Regions from separate parts of the Mesorhizobium sp. NPDC059025 genome, predicted to be linked through region 2. Evidence: riboswitches for the same ligand, from Rfam matches in the RefSeq annotation. Region 2 holds a riboswitch; the other holds the start of a gene.

Region 1 (11,883 bases), on a different contig from region 2:
GCGGCAATACCGAGCGAGGCCGGGCTCAGGAAGCCACCGAAGTCTGGGGCCTGGGTGATGTAGTAGGCGAGGCCGAAGACGGCAGCGCTGAGGGTGACAATGCCAAAGACATCGAGCTTCTTGGCCTGCGGATCGCGCGATTCAGTGACGCCGGCATAGGTGAGGACCAGGCAAAGAACCGCCAGCGGTGCGTGTACGAGGAAAACCCATTGCCAGGTGGACAAGGCGACGATTCCGCCGCCGATGATCGGTCCGAAACCGAGACCGATGCCTGCAATCACGCCCCAGATGGCGAAGGCCTTGCCGCGTTCCCTGCCATCCTGGAACTGATGCGAGAGAATGGCGATGGAGCAGATGAACATGGCGCCGCCGGCCATACCCTGCAGGAAGCGCGCGACGATCAGCAGCGAAGTGTTGGGCGCCAGCCCGCACATCAGCGAGGTCAGGCCGAAGGCCGCGACCGTAATGGCGAAGACAAATTTCCTGCCGAAGCGATCGGCGAAAGTTCCGGTCGCCATCAACACGGTGGTGCAGGCGATGGTGTAGGCGTTCATGATCCATTGCATGGCCTTGAAATCGGCCTGCAGCACACGCTCCAGCGTCGGCAGGATGACCGGTACGCTCGAAATCTCCAGGCCGAACATCAAGGCGGACAGGCACACGGCCGCCAGCACGAGACCGTTTGTATTGGGGGTAGCCATCAAAAACCTCCGGCGCCGGCGGAGGCGATGTCCACGCCCACGCCGCTCAATTGCGTTGTGAAATCCGAATTCCAGATAGTTGCAGCTTGAACATAAGAAAATGCGATGTAAATCTATTTCAGAGATAACAAATTGGTATGCTGACAATGTTGTCACTAGACGTCGAGGCCGTGCAGGCCTTTGTCATGGTTGCCGACCTTCAGAGTTTCACCCGAGCCGCCGATGCGTTGGGTACGACCCAGGCGGCGATCAGCGTGAAACTCAAGCGCCTCGAGGAGAAGGTTGGCCGCAAGCTGATCGAGCGCACGCCGCGTCACGTGCGGCTTTCAGCGGAAGGAGCGGTGTTCATCCAGCCTGCGCGTGATTTTCTCGTTGCGCATGACCGTGCCGTTGCCGGGCTCTTCTCCTGTGCCCGCCGTTTCGCGCTGGGCATCGCAGCCCACGTCGCCGCCCCGGAGGTGACGACCCTGCTGGCGCGGCTCAACGAACATGATCCCGCGCTGACCATCGAGGTACAGGTCGACAATTCGCGCAATCTGCTCGATGCGTTCGATCGCGGCGAGCTGGATGCTGCCATCGTGCGGCGCGAGGACGATCGTCGCGACGGCGAGGTCCTTGGGCCTGAGCATTTCGGCTGGTTCGCCGCTCCCAGTTTCCGTTGCCGGCCGGACGAGCCGATACGGCTTGCCGCCCTGTCTCCGGCATGTGGCGTGCGCGACATCGGCACCCATGCACTAGACGATGCCGGCATCGCCTGGACGGAGGTGTTCCTGGGCGGCGGCTCGTCGGTGGTGATGGCAGCTGTGTCGGCGGGACTCGCCATGGCCGTATTCTCCGAGCGGCTTGCACCGGTCGGTACTGTCGAAGTCACCCGCAGGTTCAATCTGCCGCCGTTGCCGTCCTCGGAAATCGTGCTGCATTCGACGCTGACCGATCAGCGTTCGCGCGATGCGCTGCGCACCATCGCCTGCGCCTTCCGCGAGCATCGCGCCGCAGCGGCATAGGCGGAAGCGCGCCTGTCAGGCGCGCTCCAGGCTACCGGTCAGCGCTTCCTGCCGATATTTTCCAGGTCGTAGGCGGTGGTCTGATAGACGCTGTTGATCCAGTTGCCGAACAGGAGATGGGCGTGCGAGCGCCAGCGGTTGAGCGGCGGGCGCCTGGGGTCGTCGTCCGGGTAATATTCGTGCGGCACCGCGATCGATACGCCGGCATTGACGTCGCGGTCGTATTCTTCCTTGAGCGACGTCGAGTCGTATTCGATGTGGTTGAACATGTAGAGCCGGTTGCCAGCCTGCTCGGCAAGCAGGCTTGGACCTGTCTCTTCCGAATCCATCAGCAATTCCAGGCCGGAACCCGCTGGAATGTCGGCGGTCCGCACCTCGGTCCAGCGCGAGACCGGAATCGCGAAATCATCCGAGAAGCCGGAGAGATAGGGAGAGGCGGGCGCGTTGTTGCGATGGCGGAAGACGCCGAACGCCTTCTCCTCCAGCGTGTGTTTCGGGACTTGATGGAAATGCCAGGCAGCGGCCATTGCCCCCCAGCAGATGAAGAACGACGAATGCACGTTGGTCTTCGTCCAGTCGAGGATGCGCTGCAGTTCGTTCCAGTAGGTCACATCCTCGAAAGGCAGCAACTCCACCGGCGCGCCGGTGATGATGAAGCCGTCGAACCTGCGATCCTTAACTTCCTCCCAGGTCTGGTAGAAGGTGATGAGATGTTCCTCGGAGGTGTTCTTGGCCTTATGGTTGCCGACGCGGACCAGGGTCAGTTCGACCTGCAGCGGCGTGGCGCCGATCAGCCGGGCAAACTGCGTCTCCGTCCTGATCTTGTTGGGCATCAGGTTGAGCAGGCCGATCTGGAGGGGACGGATGTCCTGGCGCAGGGCGGTCTGCTCGTCCATGATGGACACGCCCTCCTTGACCAGAACTTCACGAGCGGGGAGCTGATCGGGGATCTTGATCGGCACTTTGCGAACTCCAAAAAACAAAACCGGCATTGCTGTCGCAAAGCCGGTTTACGGATCGCAAACGGCCCTTTAGCGACTTATTTAACGTGGCTGCAAGCCGACCGGCCAAATCACCACGGATCGATGTCCTGCTAATACGCCGACCAAGCGATGGCGTCAATCGATGGTGAGGCGGGTCGCTCAAACGCTGGGCCAGGCGGTTCGGTTTTCCTCGACAAGCGGCGGTGCGGGCGGTATTTCCGCCACTGGAGCATTTTTGTAGCCAGGTGGAATCACGTGGCGTCACAAAAATACCTCGAAAACAAAAACTTAAAGCGTTTCCGCGAAAACGGAAACGCTCTGGCCTCCGGCCGGAGGCATCAATCACGGACCTTTCGACATGACCAAGGCAACCGACCTGCTTCGCCCGCAACCCCGCGCCGGTATCATGGATATCGAGGCGTATGTGCCGGGCAAGGGCGTCGCGCATGGTGTCGCCAAAGTCCATAAACTCTCGGCCAATGAAAATCCGCTCGGACCCTCTCCGAAAGCAGTCGAGGCCGCGCAGGAGGCTGCAGCCGGATTGGAACGTTATCCGGACGGCCAGGCGACCAGACTGCGCCAGGCAATCGCCGATGCGCACGGGCTCAACATTGCCAACATCCAGTGTTTCAACGGTTCCGATGAGGCGCTCGGCCTGCTGGCGCGCATCTATCTCGGCGCGGGCGACGAGGCGATCTACACCGAGCACGGCTTCCTGGCCTACCGGATCTTTATCCTCGCAGCTGGTGCAACGCCGGTGGTGGCAAAGGAGGCCGACGAGCGCGTCGACGTCGACGCCATCCTTGCTGCCGTGACGCCGCGCACCAGGATGGTATTCCTGGCCAATCCGAACAATCCGACCGGCACCTATATTCCCTTCGGAGAGGTGCGACGCCTGCATGCCGGTCTGCCGAAGAACGTGCTTCTGGTGCTGGATGCGGCTTATGCCGAGTTCGTGCGCCGCAATGACTACGAAGCGGGCGTCGAACTGGTCGCGGGCAACGAGAATGTCGTGATGACACGCACCTTTTCCAAGGTGCATGGGCTCGGCGGCGCGCGTATCGGCTGGTCCTATGCACCAGCGCATGTGGTCGATGCGCTCGAGCGTGTCCGCGATCCCTTCAACGTCAGTGCCACCGCCATTGCGGCAGGCGAAGCCGCGATACGCGACCGCGGCCATGTCGAGCGCTCGGTGCACCATGTCGAGACGTGGGTGGCGTGGCTGACTGAAGAACTGACCCGGCTCGGCCTGCGGGTGACACCGAGCGTCGGCAACTTCATCCTGATCCATTTCCCGGATGACAGCAGACATTCCGCGCCGGAAGCGGACGGGTATCTGAGTGAGCGAGGCTATATCCTGCGGCGCGTTGCCGGCTACGGTTTTCCCAACGCGCTGCGGATGACGGTCGGAACCGAAGAAGCCAATCGCGGCGTGGTCGCCACACTCACCGAATTCCTGAAAAGCTGAAAAAATGTCCGAACCCATGTTTGAAAAGATCGCCCTCATCGGCATCGGCCTGATCGGTTCTTCGCTGGCGCGCGTGGTGCGCCGGGAAGGACTTGCCCGCCACATTGCCGTCTCCACCCGCCGTCCGGAGACGTTGAAACGTGCGGAGGAGCTGAAGCTCGGCGACAGCTACACGACCGACGCGAAGGTGGCGGTGCGCGACGCCGATCTTGTCATCGTCTCGGTACCGGTGGGCGCTTCCGGTGCCGTTGCCGAGGAGATCGCATCGGCGCTGAAGAAGGGCGCCATCCTGACCGATGTCGGCTCCACCAAGCAGTCGGTGGTCGCACAGATGTCGCCTTTCGTGCCGGAGGGCGTGCATTTCATTCCCGGCCATCCGCTGGCTGGTACCGAGAATTCCGGTCCTGACGCCGGTTTTCCGGACCTGTTCGACAACCGCTGGTGCATCTTCACGCCGCTGCCGGATACCGATCCAAAAGCGCTGGAGACATTGTCGGAATTCTGGCGTCGCTGTGGTTCGAACATCGACACGATGACGCCCGAGCATCACGACATGACGCTGGCCATCGTTTCGCATCTGCCGCATATCATCGCCTACAACATCGTCGGTACGGCCGACGATCTGGCCAATGTGACGAAGTCCGAGGTCATCAAGTATTCGGCCTCGGGTTTCCGCGACTTCACACGCCTCGCCGCCTCGGACCCGACCATGTGGCGGGACGTGTGCCTGCACAACAAGGATGCCATCCTGGAGATGCTTGCGCGCTTCTCGGAGGATCTTTCCTCGCTGCAAAGAGCGATCCGCTGGGGCGACGGCGACAAGCTGTTCGACCTGTTCACGCGCACCCGCGCCATCCGCCGCTCGATCATCCAGGCCGGCCAGGATATCGATGTTCCCGACTTCGGGCGCCAGGTGGTGGAGCATCCGGGCAAATGAGTAGGGGAATAGGACAATAAGGCAGCAGGGGGATAAGTTACGCTATTGCGTGGCCACTCCCTGGTGGCAGTACCTACTGCCCTATTCCACCGGCTTGATCATCCCGAGCGGGATGAAGCCGAGCGAAGCGCGGCCCTTCACCACCTTCAGCGGCATCGTCGGTTCGTTGCCGAGCATGGAAAGGGCCGCGAAACCCTGCCGGATCTGGTTTGCCTGTTCCGGGATCGCCGTGGCGAGGATGGCCGCCACCGCTTTCGGGTTCTGCAGCTTGATGTTGAGGGTGGCGTCGATCAGACCGTCGGCGTCGACCGCGATAGGGCCTGCAAGGACGATGCGGGCTTCGCCGGAAGACAATTCGAGGTTCCTGATCTCGGCGGATTGACCGCGCAGGCTTTTTGGCGGTGCGCCGAGCAGGGGAATGCCATTCTTGACCGTGGCGTCACCCTTGCCGCTGAAGGGCGGGAGCACCCGGCCGCCAATGGTGTGGGCGTCGATTTCCAGGTCGGTGAAATCATGAGTCAGCACAAGATCCTGGCCGTTGGGGCTGGCCGCCGCGGTGAGCTGGCCGACACTGAACAGCTGGACGGGATCGGTCTCATCGGTCGGGTCGGTCTGGCCGTTGAAGCCCTCCGCCGTCACCGAAATGCGGCTGGGCAGGGGCCACCACAGATGTCCGCTGATGTCCAGCTGGTCCCAGTCGATCCACAGCGGCGGCATGTCGGGCACCGAGGTGCGCAACGGTCCGTCGAGATTGACATTCGGCGCCAGCGGCTGGGCGAGGCTTGCCGTGGCGATCATGCCGCCGGCGGCCGCTGCAACGTTCCTGGCATCATCCTGATAGGCGAGCCCGTCGCAGGTGACCACGAAACGCATGGGGTAGCCGCTGACGGTCAGATTGGTGCAGTCGGCGTTGATCCCCTTGGCGGCAAGGGCGGCAACAGTGTTCGTCGCGTCGCTTCTGACGCGTCCGGCCAGCCAGTACCAGCCCGCACTGTAGAGACCGAACAGGACGAGCAAGGCCAGGATCAGCCGGGGCAGCCAGCGCCGACGTTTTGGCTTGGTCTGGTCACTTGACGTCATGCTGTGGCCCTCGATAACGCAGAAAGAACCGGAATGACCATCCCGGTCGAAGTGATTTGGTGCGGACGACTATGCCTGCTTAAGGCGGGAATGCGATGAAAATGAAACGGCATTCCGCCCTGTCTCTTTGCTTGTCGCATGATCTTTGTCCAAAAGGTCTGCGACCTTTTAGGATCACGCTTTAGGCTTGGCGATATGGGCGATTTTTGGGTTTTTGGCTACGGTTCGCTGATCTGGCGGCCCGGTTTCGCGCATGTCGAAACGCAAAGGGCGCGCCTGCATGGCTATCGACGCTCGCTCTGCGTCTATTCCTTCGTGCATCGCGGCACCCGCGAAAGGCCTGGGCTGGTGCTCGGGCTCGACCGTGGCGGTTCCTGCATCGGGCTGGCCTTCCGGGTGCCCGGCGAATTGCGTGACGAGGTTATCGCCTATCTGCGCGAGCGTGAACTGGTCACCAATGTCTACCTCGAACGCTGGGTGAAGGTGGCCCTGGAGGACGGCCGCATGGCGGATGCGGTGACCTATGTCGCCGACCGTGGCCATGAGCAATATGCCGGCGCACTCGAGGAAGCGGAGGCCGCTGCCGTCGTGCGCGGCGCCGTCGGCCAGTCGGGTGTCAACGAAGACTATGTTCTCAATACCATCCAGCATCTCGAGGCGCTCGGCATCCGCGACCGCTGGCTGGAAGAGGTGGCGCGGCTGATCGTCCCGCCTGAAAACGCTTCTGGCCCATTGAACCCTGCGCGCTAATCCCTAGCTTCCTGCGGGGACCGGCGCCCCCGCCGGCATTAGAGCGGTTCCGTTCTTACGGAAACGCGGAAACGCTCTAAGTTTGTTTTCGCCGCATTCTTGTAACGCCAGGTGATTTCACCTGGCTACAAAATGCCCTAGGGAGACCCATCTTGGATAGACGTCTGCTCGGTCGTACCGACCTCGAAATCGCGCCGCTCGTGCTGGGCGGCAACGTGTTTGGCTGGACCGTCGACGAAAAGACGTCCTTCAATCTGCTGGACCGTTTCGTCGACGGCGGGCTCAACACCATTGATACTGCGAATGTTTATTCGCGCTGGGTGCCCGGCAACAAGGGCGGCGAGTCGGAGACCATCATCGGCAAGTGGATGAAGGCGCGGGGCAATCGCGAGAAGGTGGTCGTCATCACCAAGGTCGGCGCGGATATGGGGCAGGGCAAGAGGGACCTTTCCGCTGGCCACATCGAACGGGCGGTGGAAGATTCGTTGAGGCGTCTGCAGACCGACGTCATCGACCTCTATCTTTCGCACTGGCCGGATCCGAGTGTGCCTTACGAGGAGACGCTCGGCGCCTATCAGACCCTTCTCGCCAAGGGCAAGGTTCGCCATATCGGCTGCTCGAACCTCGACGCAGGCCAGTTGCGGGCGGCGCTGGATGTCGCCAAGCTGCGCAATCTGCCGCGCTACGAGGTGCTGCAGCCGGAATACAATCTCTATGATCGTGCGTCCTATGACGGTCCTCTGCGTGACCTTTGCATGGCGGAGGGACTCGGCGTGATCACCTATTTCAGCCTCGCCAAAGGGTTCCTGTCGGGCAAATATCGCAGCAAGGCCGATCTGGGCAAAAGCGCCGCGCGCGGCGAGGATGTGGAGGCTTATCTCAACAGGCGCGGCATGCGCATTCTGGCAGCGCTTGATGCTGTCGCCGGGCGACACGCGGCCAAGCCAGCAGAAGTCGCGCTCGCCTGGGTGATCGCACGGCCGGGCGTGACGGCGCCGATCGCCAGCGCGACCACGTCGGAACAGATGGCAAGCCTGGTACGCGCCGCCTCGCTTCGGCTCACGCACGCGGATATCGAAGAACTGGACAAGGCGAGCGCTTAGCTCGCCTTGAGATGGCTGGGGCAATTCCAGGAAAAGTGCGTAGCGGTTTTCCGTCCGGAATTGCGTGAAAACAAAAAGTTGGAGCGTTTCCGCGTTTCCGTAAAAAACGGAAACGCTCTAGTGGCAGCGGGCGCCGTCAGGCCGCCAGCGCACGGCCGACGCGGTCGCGGATTTCAGCCAGGGTGAAGGGCTTCTGCACGACGTCCAGGATGATGCCGTTCAACTCGTCCGCTCGCTCGCGCTGGTCGGCATAGCCGGTCACCAGCATGATCTTGAGCGCAGGGAAAGCGGCGGCTGCCGCCTTGGCCATTTCGATGCCGTCCATCTCCGGCATGCGGATATCCGAGACGATGAGGTCGTAATTGCCATTGGCGGCATGGATGCTTTCCAGCCCCTGCGCGCCATCGGCGGCGACGTCGATATTGTAGCCTGCGCGTTCAAGCGCGCGGGCAGCCAGGGTGCGGACGGATTCATCGTCCTCGACGATCAGGAGCTTTGTCATGCGCAGAGATTTGCCCTGCAAACGTTGACGTTTTCTGAAAGTCGAAGGCGCTTCCGATTTCTTTTCAAAGCGTCGAGGCGAGACTCAGACGTCGCCTTTCACGACCCCGACGAAGGGCAGTTCACGGAATGCGTGGCCGACATCCATGCCGTAACCGACGACAAAATAGTCCGGGCAGTCGAAGCCGACATAGTCTGCATTGAGATCCGTCTGGCGCCGCATGCGCTTGTCGAGCAGCACTGCGACGGAACAGCTCCTGGCGCCGCGCGACAGCATCAGTTCGCGGGTGAACTTCAGCGTCTTGCCGGATTCCAGGATGTCGTCGATCAAAAGCACGTCGCGGCCGGCGACCTCATTGTCGATGTCGCGCAGCACGCGCACCTGACCGCTTTCGGTTCCGGCGCCATAGCTGGAAATGAAGATGAACTCGACCTCCGGCGACAGGCCGGCGTCGTGCATGGCACGAATCAGGTCGGCCGCGAAAATGAAGGAGCCCTTCAGCACCGAGATGACCAGAAGGTCGTGATAATCGTGGGCTGCGATTTCCTTGGCTAGCTCCAGATTGCGACGCGCGATTGCCGACGCCGAAAACAGAACCTCGATATCCTTGCCGCGCACAACTGGCATGAAGATCCTTTCTGGGAATGCGCGGGACAGCCGCAGCCGTCGCTTATCGCGCGAAGGTGACCGAGACGGCCGTTACGCCGTTTCTAGGCACGTCGAGGCGGCTGGAAAAGGCAAATCTTTCGCCAGGCGGCAAGGTGCGGCCGGATGTCCCCAGGCCATAGCGGGTAATACGGCCATCATTGCCGGTCACGCGGATCTCCAGCGGCGGCAGTTCGGCCGCTTCCATGCCATCGTTTCCGGCTTCGCCATCGACCAGAAGCACGGGCCTGTGTCCGCTGCTGTCGACGCGCGAACTCACGCCGGAAATGCTGAGCGCGGTGGTCGCCTTGTCGTCGGGGCCGAAGAACGCATTTTCGTGGAACAAGGCGTGGCCCCCGGAGACCCAGAAGGCCAACATGGCAATTGCAAGACCGCCGCTCCAGAACAACGGACCGCCTGGTGACACATCGCGCATGTCAGGCACAGTTTCGCCTTTGCGCAGCATGCCCATGCCGTCAAGCAAGGGCGCCTGCTCAACCGCTTCCACAGGGGCTTGCGGTGGCGATCTGTCGAACTGGGTGGGAGAATCAGGGCTGAGCACGATGAAATCGGCGTCGACCACATCCGCGGCCACGGCGCTGCCGTTGCGAGCCGATGAGGCCGCCGTCATGATTTCGCCGGAAACCGGGCGTGCCGTACCGTGATCGGCCATGCCTTGATATGGTTGCCTCTGTTCGCCCTCTGTTTCCATTCCGTAGACAAAAATGGTTAATGCTTCCCGACCGAAATCGATTTACAGCGACAGCCGATGCCGAAATTAACCGGCGGTTAACCATGCCGGTCAATGGTCGTTTCGTAGATACGGGCGGACTGCCGCCAAACACAGTTCCAGGTCGCCGCACGTGATCCGCTTCGAAAATGTCGGCCTCCGCTACGGCATGGGTCCGGAGATTCTCCGTGACATCACCTTGCATGTTCCGGAGCGCTCCTTCCAATTCCTCAGCGGGCCCTCCGGTGCCGGCAAGACGACCTTGCTGCGCCTTCTGTTCCTGTCGCTGAAGCCGACACGCGGATTGATCACGGTGTTCGGCAAGGATCGCGCGCGCATCACGCGCGAAGAGCTGCCGCATCTGCGCCGCCGTATCGGCGTGGTGTTTCAGGATTTCCGCCTGCTGGACCACATGACGACCTATGAGAACGTGGCGTTGCCCCTGCGCGTGCGTGGCCGCGAGGAATCGAGCTACCGCACCGACGTCGTCGAACTTCTGAAGTGGGTCGGTCTTGGCGACCGCATGCACGTGCTGCCGCCAGTCCTCTCCGGCGGTGAGAAGCAGCGTGCGGCGATCGCGCGCGCGCTGATCGAGCAGCCGCAGATCCTGCTTGCCGATGAACCGACGGGCAATGTCGATCCGCAACTGGCGCGTCGGCTGCTCCGGCTGTTCATAGAACTGAATCGCCTCGGCACAGCCGTCGTGATCGCCACCCACGATCTTGCTCTGATGGATCAGGTCGATGCCCGGCGACTGATCCTGTCGGGAGGAAGGCTGGACATCTATGACTGAGATGACGGCCGATCACGAAGAGGAAGAGGGCGAGATCCATCGCGCCGAGGCGCCCCAGCGCGCGCAGCGCAAGATGGCGCCCATCGTGCCGGCGCAGAACATCGCTGGACGCGCGCTGGTGTTCGTCATCGCCATCATGACCTTCCTGTCCTGCCTCACCTTTGGTGGCGTCACCCTGGTGCGGAGCACGGCTGCGGTGTGGGAGAATCAGATTTCGCGCGAGGCGACGATCCAGATCAAGCCGGTCGACGGTCTCGACATGGAAGCGACGCTCGCCAGCGCCGCGGAGATCGCCGCCAAGTTCCCGGGTGTCGAAGGGACCAGCATCATCGATCGTGACGCCACAGCGCGATTGCTGGCGCCCTGGCTGGGCAGCGGGCTCAACATCGACGAACTGCCGGTGCCGCGCCTTGTCGTCGTCACCATCGACGAGAACAATCCGCCCAATTTCACAGCCATGCGCGAGGCGTTGACCAATACGATCGCCAGCGCCTCGCTGGACGATCACCGCACCTGGGTCGACCGCCTGGTCGCCATGGCGCGCACGACGGTGACCATAGGCATGCTGGTCCTGGTCCTGATGTTGTCGGCAACCGTGCTGACGGTGGTGTTCGCCACGCGCGGCGCCATGGCTGGCAACGGCCACATCATCGAGGTTTTGCATTTCGTCGGTGCGGAAGCGCGGTTCATTGCCCGCCAGTTTCGGCAGCAGTTCCTTGTCACCGGCATGAAAGGTGCGGCGGCGGGTGGTGTGGCGGCGATCGTCGTGTTCCTGGTTTTCTCCTTCTGGGCCTCGCGCAACATGGCGACGCCGCAGGCCGACCAGGCTGTCGCGCTGTTCGGCAGCTTTGCCATCGGCTGGGCCGGATATCTCGGTGTCATCCTGATGGTGCTGGTGATCGGCGCGCTGACTGCGGCCACATCCCATGCCACGGTGATCGCCTATCTCAGCGATCTCGATACACGCCAGACCGACGGTGGCTGACGGAGGGCGGCGATGACGCAGTGCGGCCCTGAAATCAGTTCGCGGGAGGGTGCTTTCTCCTACCAAAGGCCGCAATTCCGCACTAATCATGGAGCCATGAAAAGTCGCGATTCTGCCGATATGGCCGAAGCCGCGCCGGACACGTTTCGCGTGTCGCGCGGCGCATCCCGGCTGCGGCGTGTCGTGCGCAATATCGGCCTGC
Region 2 (11,883 bases):
TCTTGCCGTCGAGCGCCGTCGGCTCGGTGCCCGTCACGGCGGTGTCCTTCAGGCCGGCCAGCGCCAGCGGCGTCGCGTAATATTTGTTGGTGAAGGCGACCTGCTTCTTGCGCTCCTCGGTGATGGTCATCGAGGCGATGATGGCGTCGAACTTCCCGGCCTTCAGCGCCGGGATCATGCCGTCCCAGTCCTGCGCGACGATCTCGCATTCGATCTTCATCTGGGTGCACAGCGCATTGGCGATATCGACGTCGAAGCCGGCCAGCTTGCCATCCGCCGTCACCGTGCTGAAAGGCGGTGCAGCACCTTCCGTGGCGATCTTCAGCTTCTCGGCAGCAGCCGGCGCGACCATCAACAGTGTCGCAGCCGCAGCCGAGAGGAGCCATTTCGAAATCTTCATTCTTGTTTTCCCTCCATTGAGCCAGAACGGCCAGATCCTGCCAAACATGTGCCGGCAAAGCGAGGAAGCGCCAGCACCGGGCTTCGATTGGTACTCCATCTGCCAAAGGTAAGACCGGTGCGCTTCTTCCGCGATAACGACCGACTCACGCAAAGGTGACCCGCCTCCGGCCGCATCGGGTTGAAGCGAGCGGTCCGGCTGCTAGCCTGCCTTCGGGGTTATTCCCCGGGGCGCGGAACCGGTCGGCGATGAGCGCTGCCGGGCAAGGCCGTGCCCGCTGACCTTTGGAGTCCCATCAATGGCCAGTTTCGCCCTTTCCCGCCGCACCGTCATGGCAAGCGCCGGCGCTCTCGCCACCGCTGCCATCCTCGACCTGCCCACCGGCATCGCTCCGGCCCGAGCACAAGACGCAGCCGTGAGCCACAACCCCGGCTTCTATCGCTATAAGGTCGGCGACATCACCGTCACCGCCCTCAACGACGGTTTCGGCAAACGCCCGCTGGAAGGGTTCATCCGCAACGCCGAACTGGCCGACGTCCAGAAAGCGCTGGAGGCGGCTTATCTGCCAAGCGACGCGCTTTCGATCTCCTACACCACGCTGGCGCTGCAGATCGGCGACAGGCTGGTGCTGATCGACACCGGCAATGGTGATTCCGGCGCGCCGACCTCCGGGGTCTGGATGAACAATTTCAAGGCCGCCGGCTTCACGCCGGAGGATGTCTCGACCGTCATCATCAGCCATTTCCACGGCGACCACATCAACGGCTTCCGCCTCAAGGACGGCACCGCCGTCTTCCCCAACGCCGAGGTGATGGTGCCGGCTGCCGAATGGGCGTTCTGGATGGACGATGCCAAAATGAACGCCGCTCCGGAAGCCGCCAGGAACGCCTTCGCCACCGTGCGCCGTGTCTTCGGCCCCGTCGCCAAGGATGTGAAACAGTTCGAAGCCGACAAGGAACTGGTGCCCGGCGTGACCGCAATCGCCGCTCCGGGCCACACGCCCGGCCACACCGTCTTCGCCATCACCTCTGGCGAAGGCAGGCTGATGGCCCTGTCGGACACCACCAACCATCCCGCGCTCTTCGTACGCAACCCCGACTGGACGGCGATCTTCGACATGGACGGGCCGCAGGCAACGGCCACCCGACGCAAGCTGCTCGACATGGCGGCAGCGGAGAAGATGCAGGTCGCCTTCTACCACGCCCCCTTCCCCGCCACCGGCCACATCGCCAAAGCGGGCAACGGCTTCGAACTGGTGCCGGTGCAGTGGAGCAGCGCTATCTAGAGCTCAACCTGGGGCTTCTCGGAGCGGAATGCCGTCAAGGCAATTCGCCGTCGGCGAATATATGCCCATAGGCGGTCGCGCCCCGAAAATTGGCGCCGCTCAGGTCGGCGCCATCGAAGACTGCCGAATCGATGGCCGCCCCGCAGAAAGCTGCGCCGGCAAGTTTTGCCCCCGAAAAATCGCATGTCTTCACATTGCAACTGCTGAAGTCCGCGCCCTCCAGGTCAGCGCCATTGAATCTGGCCAGAATAGAGCTTCCAGCAAAGATCGCGCCCCGCAGGTTGCAGTTGCGGAAGTCGTGGATGCGATCGTCAAGATCCATATCTCGAAAGTCCCGCTCTCCTGCGGCAGAGCGAGCCAGGACGTCATGCGATTTGGCATCGTCTGTCATGCAGCGACAAAGACGGATGGACGCCATCGGTTCAATGGCGCCAGACAAGAAGGCCGGGACACGTCCCGGCCTTTCCTTTCAGCAGCGAGAACCGTGCGGCAAATCACCGCCGGCTCAATAGATGTCGAAGTCGAAATATTTCGACTGGATCTTCTTGTAGGTGCCGTCGGCAACGATGGCGTCGATGGCGGCATTGAACTTCTCGCGCAATTCGTTGTCCTCCTTGCGGATCGCGATGCCAGCTTCGGTCTCGGTTCCCTTGACGTCGCCGATCATCTTGCAGCAGTCCTTGGCCGAGCCGTTCTTCATCCAGTCGACCAGCACGAACTTGTCGGAAAGGACGGCGTCGAGGCGGCCGTTGACGAGGTCGGTCACCGCCTCTTCCTGCGTCGGATAGAGTTTCACGTCAGCGCCGGCCTTGGCGTAGACGTCCTGCGCATAGTTCGCCTGCGTGGTTGAAGCCTGCGCACCCACGGTCTTGCCCTTGACCGCCTCGCCATCCGTACCAGCTAGCGCGCTGTCCTTCAGCGCGACCAGCGCCAGCGGCGTGGTGTAATATTTGTTGGTGAAGGCCACCTTCTGCTTGCGCTCTTCGGTGATGCTCATCGAAGCGATGATGGCATCGAATTTCTTGGCCTGCAGCGCCGGGATCATGCCGTCCCAATCCTGCGTGACGATCTCGCATTCGGCCTTCATCTGCGCGCACAGAGCATTGGCGATGTCGATGTCGAAACCTTCGAGCTTGCCGTCGGCGGTGAGAGTGTTGAAAGGAGGATAAGCACCCTCCGTGCCGATCTTGATCTTGTCGGCGGCAAGAGCGGCACTGGCGCCTGCCACCAACATCGTGGCGGCCGCGACCGTTGCGAACCATCTGGACATTTTCATCATTTTCCCCTCGGGTTGGTCTTGTTGTCCGCGAACAGCCAAGCACGCCGCCGAGGGCCAGGCAAGCACAGGATGCTACGTGGACTTGCTGCTTTAGCCGGGTGGCTCTCGGTAAGGCACTAGGGGAATAGGCAATCGTTTTCTGCCCTACTCCCCTATTCCCCTACTCTATCTCGCCGCCCGAAAATGCTTCGACAGCTTCAGGCCTTGCGCCTGGTAGTTGGAGCCGAGGTCGGTGCCGTAGAGCGCGGTCGGCCGCTTCAGCATGTGTTCGAAGACCAGCCGGCCGACGATCTGGCCATGGTCGAGGATGAACGGCACCTCGTGGCTGCGCACTTCGAGCACCGCGCGGCTGCCGGTGCCACCGGCGGCGGAATGGCCGAAGCCCGGATCGAAGAAGCCGGCGTAGTGCACGCGGAATTCGCCGACCAACGGATCGAACGGCGTCATCTCGGCGGCGTAGAGCGGCGGCACGTGCACCGCTTCCTGGCTGACCAGGATATAGAACTCGTCCGGATCGAGCACCAGCTCGCCGGCGCCGCTGCGATAGAGCGGCTCCCAGAAGTCGACGATGTCCTGGGCGGCGCGCTTGTCAACATCGACCAGCCCGGTGTGATGCTTGCCGCGATAGCCGACCAGACCGTCCTTGTCGCCCGCCAAGTCGATGGACAGCGCGATACCGCCGTTGGAGATGTTGGGCGGATCGATCGCCACCAGCGTCTCGGCGCGGTGCAGCGCGTGCAGTTCGTCTTCCGACAACAGCGCGTTGCCGGTGCGGAAACGGATCTGCGACAGGCGCGAGCCGGTGCGGACGACGATCGGGAAGGTGCGCGGGCTGACCTCGAGATAAAGCTGGCCGCGATAGCCGGCGGCGATCTTGTCGAATTCCTGGCCATGATCGGTCATGACGCGGGTGAAGATGTCGAGCCGGCCGGTGGAGCTCTTCGGATTGGTCGAGGCGGAAATGTCGCCAGGCAATTCCAGGCTTTCCAGCAGCGGCACGATGTAGACGCAGCCCGTCTCCAGCACCGCGCCGTCGGCGAGGTCGATTTCGTGCAGTTTCAGCCGCTCGAGCTTGGCTTCCACCGTGCTGTGGGGGCCGGGCAGGAAACTGGCGCGGACACGGTAGGCCTTTTCGCCAAGGCGAAGGTCGAGGCTGGCCGGCTGGATCTGGTCGCCATCGAGCGGGCGCGGCGACTTCAGGCTGCCTGCCTGGAACAGCGCCGCGATGTCCTGATCGGGAAGAATGCCTGTCTTGCGCAATGACAACTCCACAGGTGGCTCAAGTCAGCCAGTCCTCCATGCTCTTAATGAAGCCGGCAATTGACGCAAGCCGCCCCCGGGTCTAAAGGGTGCTTTATCCCGTGGTGATTTGGCCGGTCGGCTTGCAGCCACGTTAAACAAGTCGCTAAAGGACCGCAGGGCCCGACAAAGGCCGTATGGACCGGTTGCGACTTCGCGGCCGGTTTTTTTGTGCCTGCCAGTCATATGGCAGCCAGTTTGTGTCGGAATGGAACCATGACCGAGAAAAAGCGCAATTGGAAACCCGCAACCCAGCTCGTCCACGCTGGCACGCTGCGATCGGGCTTCGGCGAGATGTCGGAAGCGATGTTCCTGACGCAAGGTTATCACTATGACAGCGCCGAGCGCGCCGAGGCCCGCTTCAAGGGCGAGGAGCCCGGTTTCATCTATTCGCGTTATGCCAACCCGACCGTCGACATGTTTGAAAAGCGCATGTGCGCGCTGGAAGGCGCGGAAGATGCCCGCGCCACCGCATCGGGCATGGCCGCGGTGACGGCAGCCGTGCTGTGCGGCCTCAAGGCAGGCGACCACATCGTCGCCGCGCGCGCGCTGTTCGGCTCCTGTCGCTGGGTGGTCGAGACGCTGGCACCGAAATACGGCATCGAGGCGACGCTGGTCGACGGCACCGAGATCGGGAACTGGGAAGCCGCGGTCCGACCCAACACCAGGCTGTTCTTCCTGGAAAGCCCAACCAACCCGACGCTGGAAGTGGTCGACATCGCTGCCGTCGCCAGGCTGGCTAATTCGATCGGCGCCAGGCTGGTGGTGGACAATGTCTTCGCCACGCCGTTGATGCAGAAGCCGCTGGAGCTCGGCGCGCACATCGTCGTCTATTCGGCCACCAAGCACATCGATGGCCAGGGCCGCTGCCTCGGTGGCATTGTGCTGTCTGACAAGAAGTGGATCGACGAGAACCTGCACGACTATTTCCGCCATACCGGGCCGAGCCTGTCGCCCTTCAATGCCTGGGTGCTGCTGAAGGGCCTGGAGACGCTGCCGCTGCGCGTGCGCCAGCAGACGGAAGCAGCAAGCAGGATCGCCGACTTCCTGGCCGACCATCCGAAGGTCGGGCGGCTGATCTATCCGGGCCGCGCCGACCATCCGCAGGCCGACATCATCAGGAAGCAGATGACCGGCGGCTCAACGCTGATCTGCTTCGACCTCAAGGGCGGCAAGAAATCGGCCTTCGCCTTCGAGAACGCGCTCGACGTGGTGCTGATCTCCAACAATCTGGGCGACGCCAAGAGCCTGATCACCCATCCGGCAACGACGACGCACAAGAACCTGACCGACGAGGCACGCGCCGAATTGGGCATCGGCGAAGGCACGTTGCGCCTGTCGCTCGGCCTCGAAGACACCGATGACCTGCTCGAAGACATCGAACAGGCGCTCGCCAAGGCGTGACGACTCGAGCGGAATGCAATGGGAAGGAACCCCGCATTCCGCTCCGTTTCCCTGCTAACGCAGCGATTTCGGCGCGACCGAGCGCCAGCTCATCGCCATGGCATGGCGGACGGTTTCCTCGTCCGCCTTTTCCAGCCGGACCCGCGTCCAGCCCTTCTGGCCCCACGAGCCGGGGATCGGCTCGAACTGGCTCGCCGATGTTTCGAGCAGCAGCCGCTGCTCGTCCGGCGCTAGCTTGATGACGGCGCGGCCGTCCTTTGGCCGCAGCGTTGCGAAGATCCTGCCGCGCACGCGGAAATCGGTGACATCGAAATGGCTGCTCTGCTCGGCTCCGGGGAAACCCAGCGCGATCTGGCAATAGCGATCCTCGGACAGCACGGCCAACCTCCCCCTGCCTCCGGCGATCATGCCGCAAACCGGCCGGCAGCGATACCGGAGAGATCAGGCGCCCGACAGAACCTCCTCGGCTTCATCGGACTTGGTGGTGATGTTCATGGTGTTGCCGCGCCAGTCGATGGCGCCGCCGAGCCAGCCGCGCAGCCAGATGGCCGGGACCATGATGTCGCGCACCACCATGGCGGCGATCAGCCGCGGCGAGGCGTGCCAGCCCTTGGCCAGCGCCAGCGCGTATTCCGGCAGATAGACGGCAGCCAGCACCAGCAAGGTGGTCGAGAGCATGTCTGCGCCTGAGCCGGCGGCGGCAATCAGCGCGAACAGCAGCGGCATGGCCGCGCCGACAAACAGCTCCGGCGCGAAAAACAACGGGAAGGTGACGCGGCGCAGTCTTGCCCAGCGGGCCTGGCGCGACCACACGGCCTCCACCTTGCGGTGCCCGAGCGGCTGCTCGAACGGCGAAGCCACCAGGTGGACCTTAAGGCCGAGCCCGTTGACCAGCTTGGTCGCTGCAGCGTCCTCGGCGATCTCGGCGGCCAGCGCGTGGATGCCGCCATTGGCATCGAGCAGCGGCTTCGACCACAACATGCTCTTGCCCTGCGCGAAGCCGAGACCGGCGGCAGCCCCGGTATATTGCCAGCGCGCCTGCAGCGTGTTGAGGAAGGCACATTCGACCTCGGCCCAGAAACCGTCTGGACGCGAACCGACCGGCGTCGAGCAGACGAGGCCGCTGTCGGGGCGCCAGGCCTGCATCATGTTCTGGATGTAGTCGCGCGGCATCAGGACGTTGGAGTCGGCCAGGATCACCCAGTCGTGCCGCGCCGCTTCCCAGCCTTTGACGCAGTTGTTCAGCTTGGGATTGCCGCTGATACGATCGTCGCCGAACAGGAGACGCGCCGGTACCTCGGGGAAACGCGCCATGGTGGTGCGGATCGCCAGCGCAACCGGATCATCGGTGTGGGCCACACAGAAGATCAGTTCGTAGTCCGGCCAGTCGAGCCGGAAGGCGCGCTCAAGCGTCTCGGGCGTAAAGGGCTCGATACCGCGCGCGGGTATGACGATCGAAACCGGCGGTGCATCGCTACGAGGTGCCGGTGCAGTGCGTCGTCGTTCCAGCTGGGACCACGCCAGTCCTATGGAAACGAGATTGGTGAGAAGCAGGGCGGCAGAGAAAGATGCGGCTGCGATTGTCAGGTCCATGAAGTCAGGTCACCCCCGGAAACGCGGCCTGAAAGCCTTGTTAGGCTGCGTCCAGGAATCATCACGGGACCGGACGCGATCGGCGCACACCATCACCGTTTCATGTCGTGCACATGACAGAAGGTTGACCATGACGGTGCACGGGCGGAAATTCGTTGCAGTTTTTGGTACCGAGTCGCATCAGGTTGCCCATGTACAGTGCAGTCACCCGCAACATCGTGGTCGAGGTGGAACCCTTCTACCTCGAAGACCGCTCGGACCCCGACGAGAGCCGTTACGTATGGGGCTACCGGGTGACGATCGACAACCGCTCGGACGAGTTCGTGCAGCTTCTGTCGCGCTACTGGCACATCACCGACGGTATGGGACAAGTGGAGGAAGTACGCGGACCTGGCGTCGTCGGCGAAAAACCGGAACTGAACCCCGGCGACAGCTACCAATACACGTCGGGCTGCCCGCTTTCGACGCCATCCGGCATCATGGTCGGGCACTACACGATGCGCAATGCGCGCGGCGAGCAGTTCGACATCGCCATCCCGGCCTTCTCGCTCGACCTGCCCGACGCCAGGCGCGTGGTGAACTGAGGGGAAATGTGCGCGGCCCCCCGCCTGCGACGAACTTATGTTGCCGGCGTGACCGTCTTTTGAAAACGATGCGTCCGCACGACAAAGCGCCCGCCTTGGCCTTTCGGCATCCAGAGGTGATCGTCAAACGATCGGGAGATGATCCATCCTTCGCGCTGATAGAATTTTTCGGCCCGGCTGTTGCCTGCCGTACAGAACAGTTCAGCCTCCTGTACTCCGCTTTCCGCCAGATTGAGTTCCGCGAAGAAGAGCAAGCGATGGGCTACGCCGCCTCCGCGAGCATCTCTGTCGACATAGAGCTTGACGATCTCGGAGCCCTTCGTCGAAACGAACCCCAGCAGTTCGGCGTCGACAGCAACGTAGAAGGCATCGCGCGCCTCCTGCAGCCAGATAGCGAAGTGGTCTATCGTCCTAAACGCCAGAACTCCGGCTGGAACAAGAGCCGCATGGGCATCATGCCATCCTTGGTGCCAGAGCCGCACGATCCGCGGATAGTCTGCTGTTTCAGCGGGTCGAATTTCGAACATTGGATCGCCTGAATAGGCAACTCCAGGAAAGGTGTGTGACACACTCCGTCCGGAATTGCGTAGAAACAGATAGCTAGAGCGCTTCCTCGAAAACCGGAAACGCTCCAGGAGAGATAACACTCAAACCGTCGCAGTCCTCCTCCAGATCACCAGACTGACGACGACCAGCAGCGTTGCCGCTGCCGCGATGACGCCGAAAAAAGCCTGGTCGAAGGCAGCACTCGCAAGATTGGTCAGCGCTTCTGCTTCGACAGGCGCCAGTTGCTCGGCGACAATCAACGCCTCATCGAGGCTGTCGCCCGCTTGTGCCGCAATGCCTTGCGGCAACACCAGGGCATAGGTGTAGAGCCCTGACATCAGCGAGCCGAGAAAGGCAATGCCGAGCGCGCCGCCAAGCTCGAACGAGACCTCCTCGATCGAAGCCGCCATGCCGGCGCGTTCCTCCGGCGCCGACAGCATGATGACGCTGGACGCCGCCGTCATTGCCGCGCCGAAGCCGAAGCCCATCAGCGACAGCGCGGTGAGCCACAGCCAGGTTTCGCCACGGTAGACCAGGAGATAGGCGACAAGCATCGCCCCCGCAAGAAACAGTGACGACCACAGCACGCGCGTGGCGCCAATCCGTGGCAACGCCAGGCCGGTCAATGGGCCGGCGACGAAGGCTGCGAGCGGGATCGGCAGGATGATCAGGCCGGCCTGCAGCGGTGAGAGACCGAGCACCAGCTGCAGACGCTGGCTGAACACCAGCTCCACGCCGATCAAGGCCGCCGACGCCACCATGGCGGTCGCCACACCCGCCGAGAAGCGCGCATTGGTGAAGAGCGAGAAGTCGATCAGCGGCGTGCGGCTGGCGAGCTGGCGGCGCACGAAGACGACGATGGTGATGAGACCGACTGTGAAGGTGAGTGCGGCTGTCGGCCATGACGGATCGCGCTTGGCGATTTCCTTGATGGCATAGGTCAGTCCCACAAGACCGATCATGACCTGGATCGAGCCGATCAGATCCCAGGGGTGGTCACTGTTGCCTGGCCTGTTGGGCAGCAACGTTGCCCCGGCGAGCAGCGCGACCAGCACCACCGGCACGTTGATCAGGAAGACCGAGCCCCACCAGAAATGCTCCAGCAGCGCGCCGCCGACGACCGGCCCGAAGGCGGCACCGCCAGAAGCCACCGCCGCCCAGACGCCGATGGCGAAGGCGCGTTCCTTTTCATCCATGAAGGTCAGCCTGATCAGCGACAGGGTGGCGGGCATCATCATGGCGGCACCAACAGCGAGCAAGGCGCGGGCCGCAATCAGCCAGGCCGGAGCCAGTGAAAACGCGGCTCCCAGCGAGGCCAGGCCGAACACGACGAGGCCGGCCAGGAACATGCGCTTGTGGCCGAGCCGGTCGCCCAGCGTGCCGACGCCCGGCAGCAAGCCGGCGACCACCAGCGGGTAGGCATTGATGATCCAGAGCTTCTCCGTCGCCGTTGCCCTCAGCTCGTGCGTCAGCGTGGGAAGCGCGGTGTAGAGCACCGTCATGTCTATGACGATCAGGAACAGCGCGCTCGACACGATGGCCAGAACCAGCCAGCGGTTGGACGGGGACATGATGACTTCCTTCAGTGTACTTTTATCCACGGCCTTGAACGGCCACGGACATGCATATAAATACGATCGTATTGAAATGGAAGGGGTCAGATGTCAGGAAGACCGCGCAGCATCGACCGCGACAAGGTCCTCGACGCCGCCGAGACGGTGGTGACCGAGCTCGGAGCGTCGGGGCTAAGCTTCGACGCGGTGGCGAAAGCCGCCGGCATCACCAAGAGCGGCGTGCAATATTGCTTTGGCACCAAGGACAATCTGATCCGCGCGATGATCGCCCGCTGGGCAGATGCCTACGAAGCCAAGGTGAAGCAGGAAGCTGGTCCCGATCCGTCGGCAGTGTCAATGATCCGGGCGCATCTTTCTGTAACGCGGGACGAGGATGAGGAGGAACACTCGCGATCCGCCGTCATGATGACGGCATTGCTTGAGGCACCGGAGCGCGTCGCCGAAAGCCGGGAATGGTATAATGGCTTTCTGACAAGACTCGACCTGTCCAGGCCGGCGGATCGCCAGATCGCCGTGGCCTTCCTGGCCGGCGAAGGCGCCTTCCTGTTGAAGGCGCTCGGCCTGATCAGCCTGGATGAAGCCGATTGGCACGCCCTGTTCACGGATATGCTAAAGCTGACACGCATCGAATAATGCCCGCGCAGGCTCATCGCATCTGCCAACCGACCGAAGGTTACACCGCCAACAGGATCAGGCCATACTGCAAAGTGGGTTCGGCGATAGTGTCCTCACCTATTCCGCGGCGACCTGACGGTCCTTGTTCTCGTCGAACAGCGACGGCTGCGCAGCCCCTTCGACCAGATGGAGATCAGGCTTCCTGCCCTTGCGGACGAGGCTCAGCAGCCATTGCGACAGCCACTCCATGTACAGATAGATCACGGGCGTGACGAACAGGGTGAGCACCTGCGAAACCATCAGTCCGCCGACCACGGCAACGCCGAGCGGCTGACGAAGTTCGGCGCTGGCGCCCTCGCCGATGGCAATCGGCAGCGTGCCCATGATGGCGGCAAGCGTCGTCATCATGATCGGACGGAAACGCATGACGCTGGCCTTGTGGATAGCGTCGCGCGCACTTCGTCCTTCGCGGCGCAACACTAACGCCACGTCGATCATCATGATGCCGTTCTTCTTGACGATGCCTATCAGCATCAGAAGCCCGATGACGGCGATAACCGAGACATCCATTCCAGCAAGCCGTAGCGACAACACCGCACCGAGCAACGCCGAAGGCAGACTGGTTAGAATGGTCAGCGGATGGATGAAGCTCTCATAGAGCATGCCAAGCACGATGTAGATGGTCAGGATCGCGCCGGCGATGAGAAGGCCCTGGTTGGCGAGTGAATCCTGGAACGTCTTGGCCGTACCCGAGAAGGAGGTGGCAATCGTCTTTGGCACGCCGATCTCGGCCTTGAGCGCCTCGATGCGCGTCACCGTATCGCCAAGCGATACGCCTTGCGGCAGGTTATAGGAAATCGTCACCGCCGGCAGCTGGCCGAGCTGGTTGATGGTGAGCGGTCCAGCCGTCCGGTCGACACGGGCGAAGGCGCCGAGCGGCACCAGCGAGCCACTGGCTGTGCGAAACTGGATCGACAGCATACGCTCGGGCGACCAGTCGATCCTCGGATCGAGTTCGGTGATGACCTGGTAACTGTCAGCGGCACCGAAGATGGTCGTCACCTGGTCGGTACCGAAACCACCGTAGAGGCTGTTTAGCAGCGTGTTGGTGTCGACACCCAGGGTGGCCGCCTTGTCGCGGTCGACAATCAGCGAAGCCTGCAGCGCCGTGTTCTGGAGGTCATTGTTGACATCGGCGAACATCGCATGATCGGCCTGCATCGCCTCCGTCAGTTTCTGCGCCCAATCGTTGGTCTCGTCGGTCTTCAGACCCTGGACGACCAGCTGATAGGCACTGGCTGAAG

Evidence for each region. Region 2 has a riboswitch for S-adenosylmethionine ahead of ACFWYE_RS10760 (O-succinylhomoserine sulfhydrylase). Riboswitches for the same ligand answer to the same signal wherever they lie in the genome.
Region 1: linked by a shared signal. The riboswitch ahead of metA (homoserine O-succinyltransferase) and the one ahead of ACFWYE_RS10760 (O-succinylhomoserine sulfhydrylase) in region 2 are both predicted to bind S-adenosylmethionine.

Annotation. Positions count from the first base shown of each region.
Region 1 covers NZ_JBHYIM010000007.1:208,523-220,405, reverse strand. Annotated here, with positions in the region: gene ACFWYE_RS18645 (MFS transporter) at 1-701, opposite strand, end outside; gene ACFWYE_RS18640 (LysR family transcriptional regulator) at 848-1,705, shown strand; gene metA (homoserine O-succinyltransferase) at 1,744-2,667, opposite strand; SAM riboswitch at 2,717-2,794, opposite strand; gene hisC (histidinol-phosphate transaminase) at 3,047-4,156, shown strand; gene ACFWYE_RS18625 (prephenate/arogenate dehydrogenase family protein) at 4,161-5,093, shown strand; gene ACFWYE_RS18620 (DUF2125 domain-containing protein) at 5,175-6,173, opposite strand; gene ACFWYE_RS18615 (gamma-glutamylcyclotransferase) at 6,369-6,923, shown strand; gene ACFWYE_RS18610 (aldo/keto reductase) at 7,076-8,026, shown strand; gene ACFWYE_RS18605 (response regulator) at 8,163-8,528, opposite strand; gene hpt (hypoxanthine phosphoribosyltransferase) at 8,613-9,155, opposite strand; gene ACFWYE_RS18595 (hypothetical protein) at 9,199-9,846, opposite strand; gene ftsE (cell division ATP-binding protein FtsE) at 10,037-10,696, shown strand; gene ACFWYE_RS18585 (cell division protein FtsX) at 10,689-11,681, shown strand; gene ACFWYE_RS18580 (YdcF family protein) at 11,802-11,883, shown strand, end outside.
Region 2 covers NZ_JBHYIM010000003.1:587,309-599,191, reverse strand. Annotated here, with positions in the region: gene ACFWYE_RS10785 (transporter substrate-binding domain-containing protein) at 1-394, opposite strand, end outside; gene ACFWYE_RS10780 (MBL fold metallo-hydrolase) at 699-1,685, shown strand; gene ACFWYE_RS10775 (pentapeptide repeat-containing protein) at 1,720-2,007, opposite strand; gene ACFWYE_RS10770 (ABC transporter substrate-binding protein) at 2,191-2,961, opposite strand; gene ACFWYE_RS10765 (2'-deoxycytidine 5'-triphosphate deaminase) at 3,130-4,224, opposite strand; SAM riboswitch at 4,316-4,393, shown strand; gene ACFWYE_RS10760 (O-succinylhomoserine sulfhydrylase) at 4,480-5,667, shown strand; gene ACFWYE_RS10755 (MmcQ/YjbR family DNA-binding protein) at 5,722-6,045, opposite strand; gene ACFWYE_RS10750 (glycosyltransferase) at 6,109-7,260, opposite strand; gene apaG (Co2+/Mg2+ efflux protein ApaG) at 7,452-7,844, shown strand; gene ACFWYE_RS10740 (GNAT family N-acetyltransferase) at 7,880-8,371, opposite strand; gene ACFWYE_RS10735 (MFS transporter) at 8,492-9,961, opposite strand; gene ACFWYE_RS10730 (TetR/AcrR family transcriptional regulator) at 10,052-10,597, shown strand; gene ACFWYE_RS10725 (efflux RND transporter permease subunit) at 10,697-11,883, opposite strand, start outside.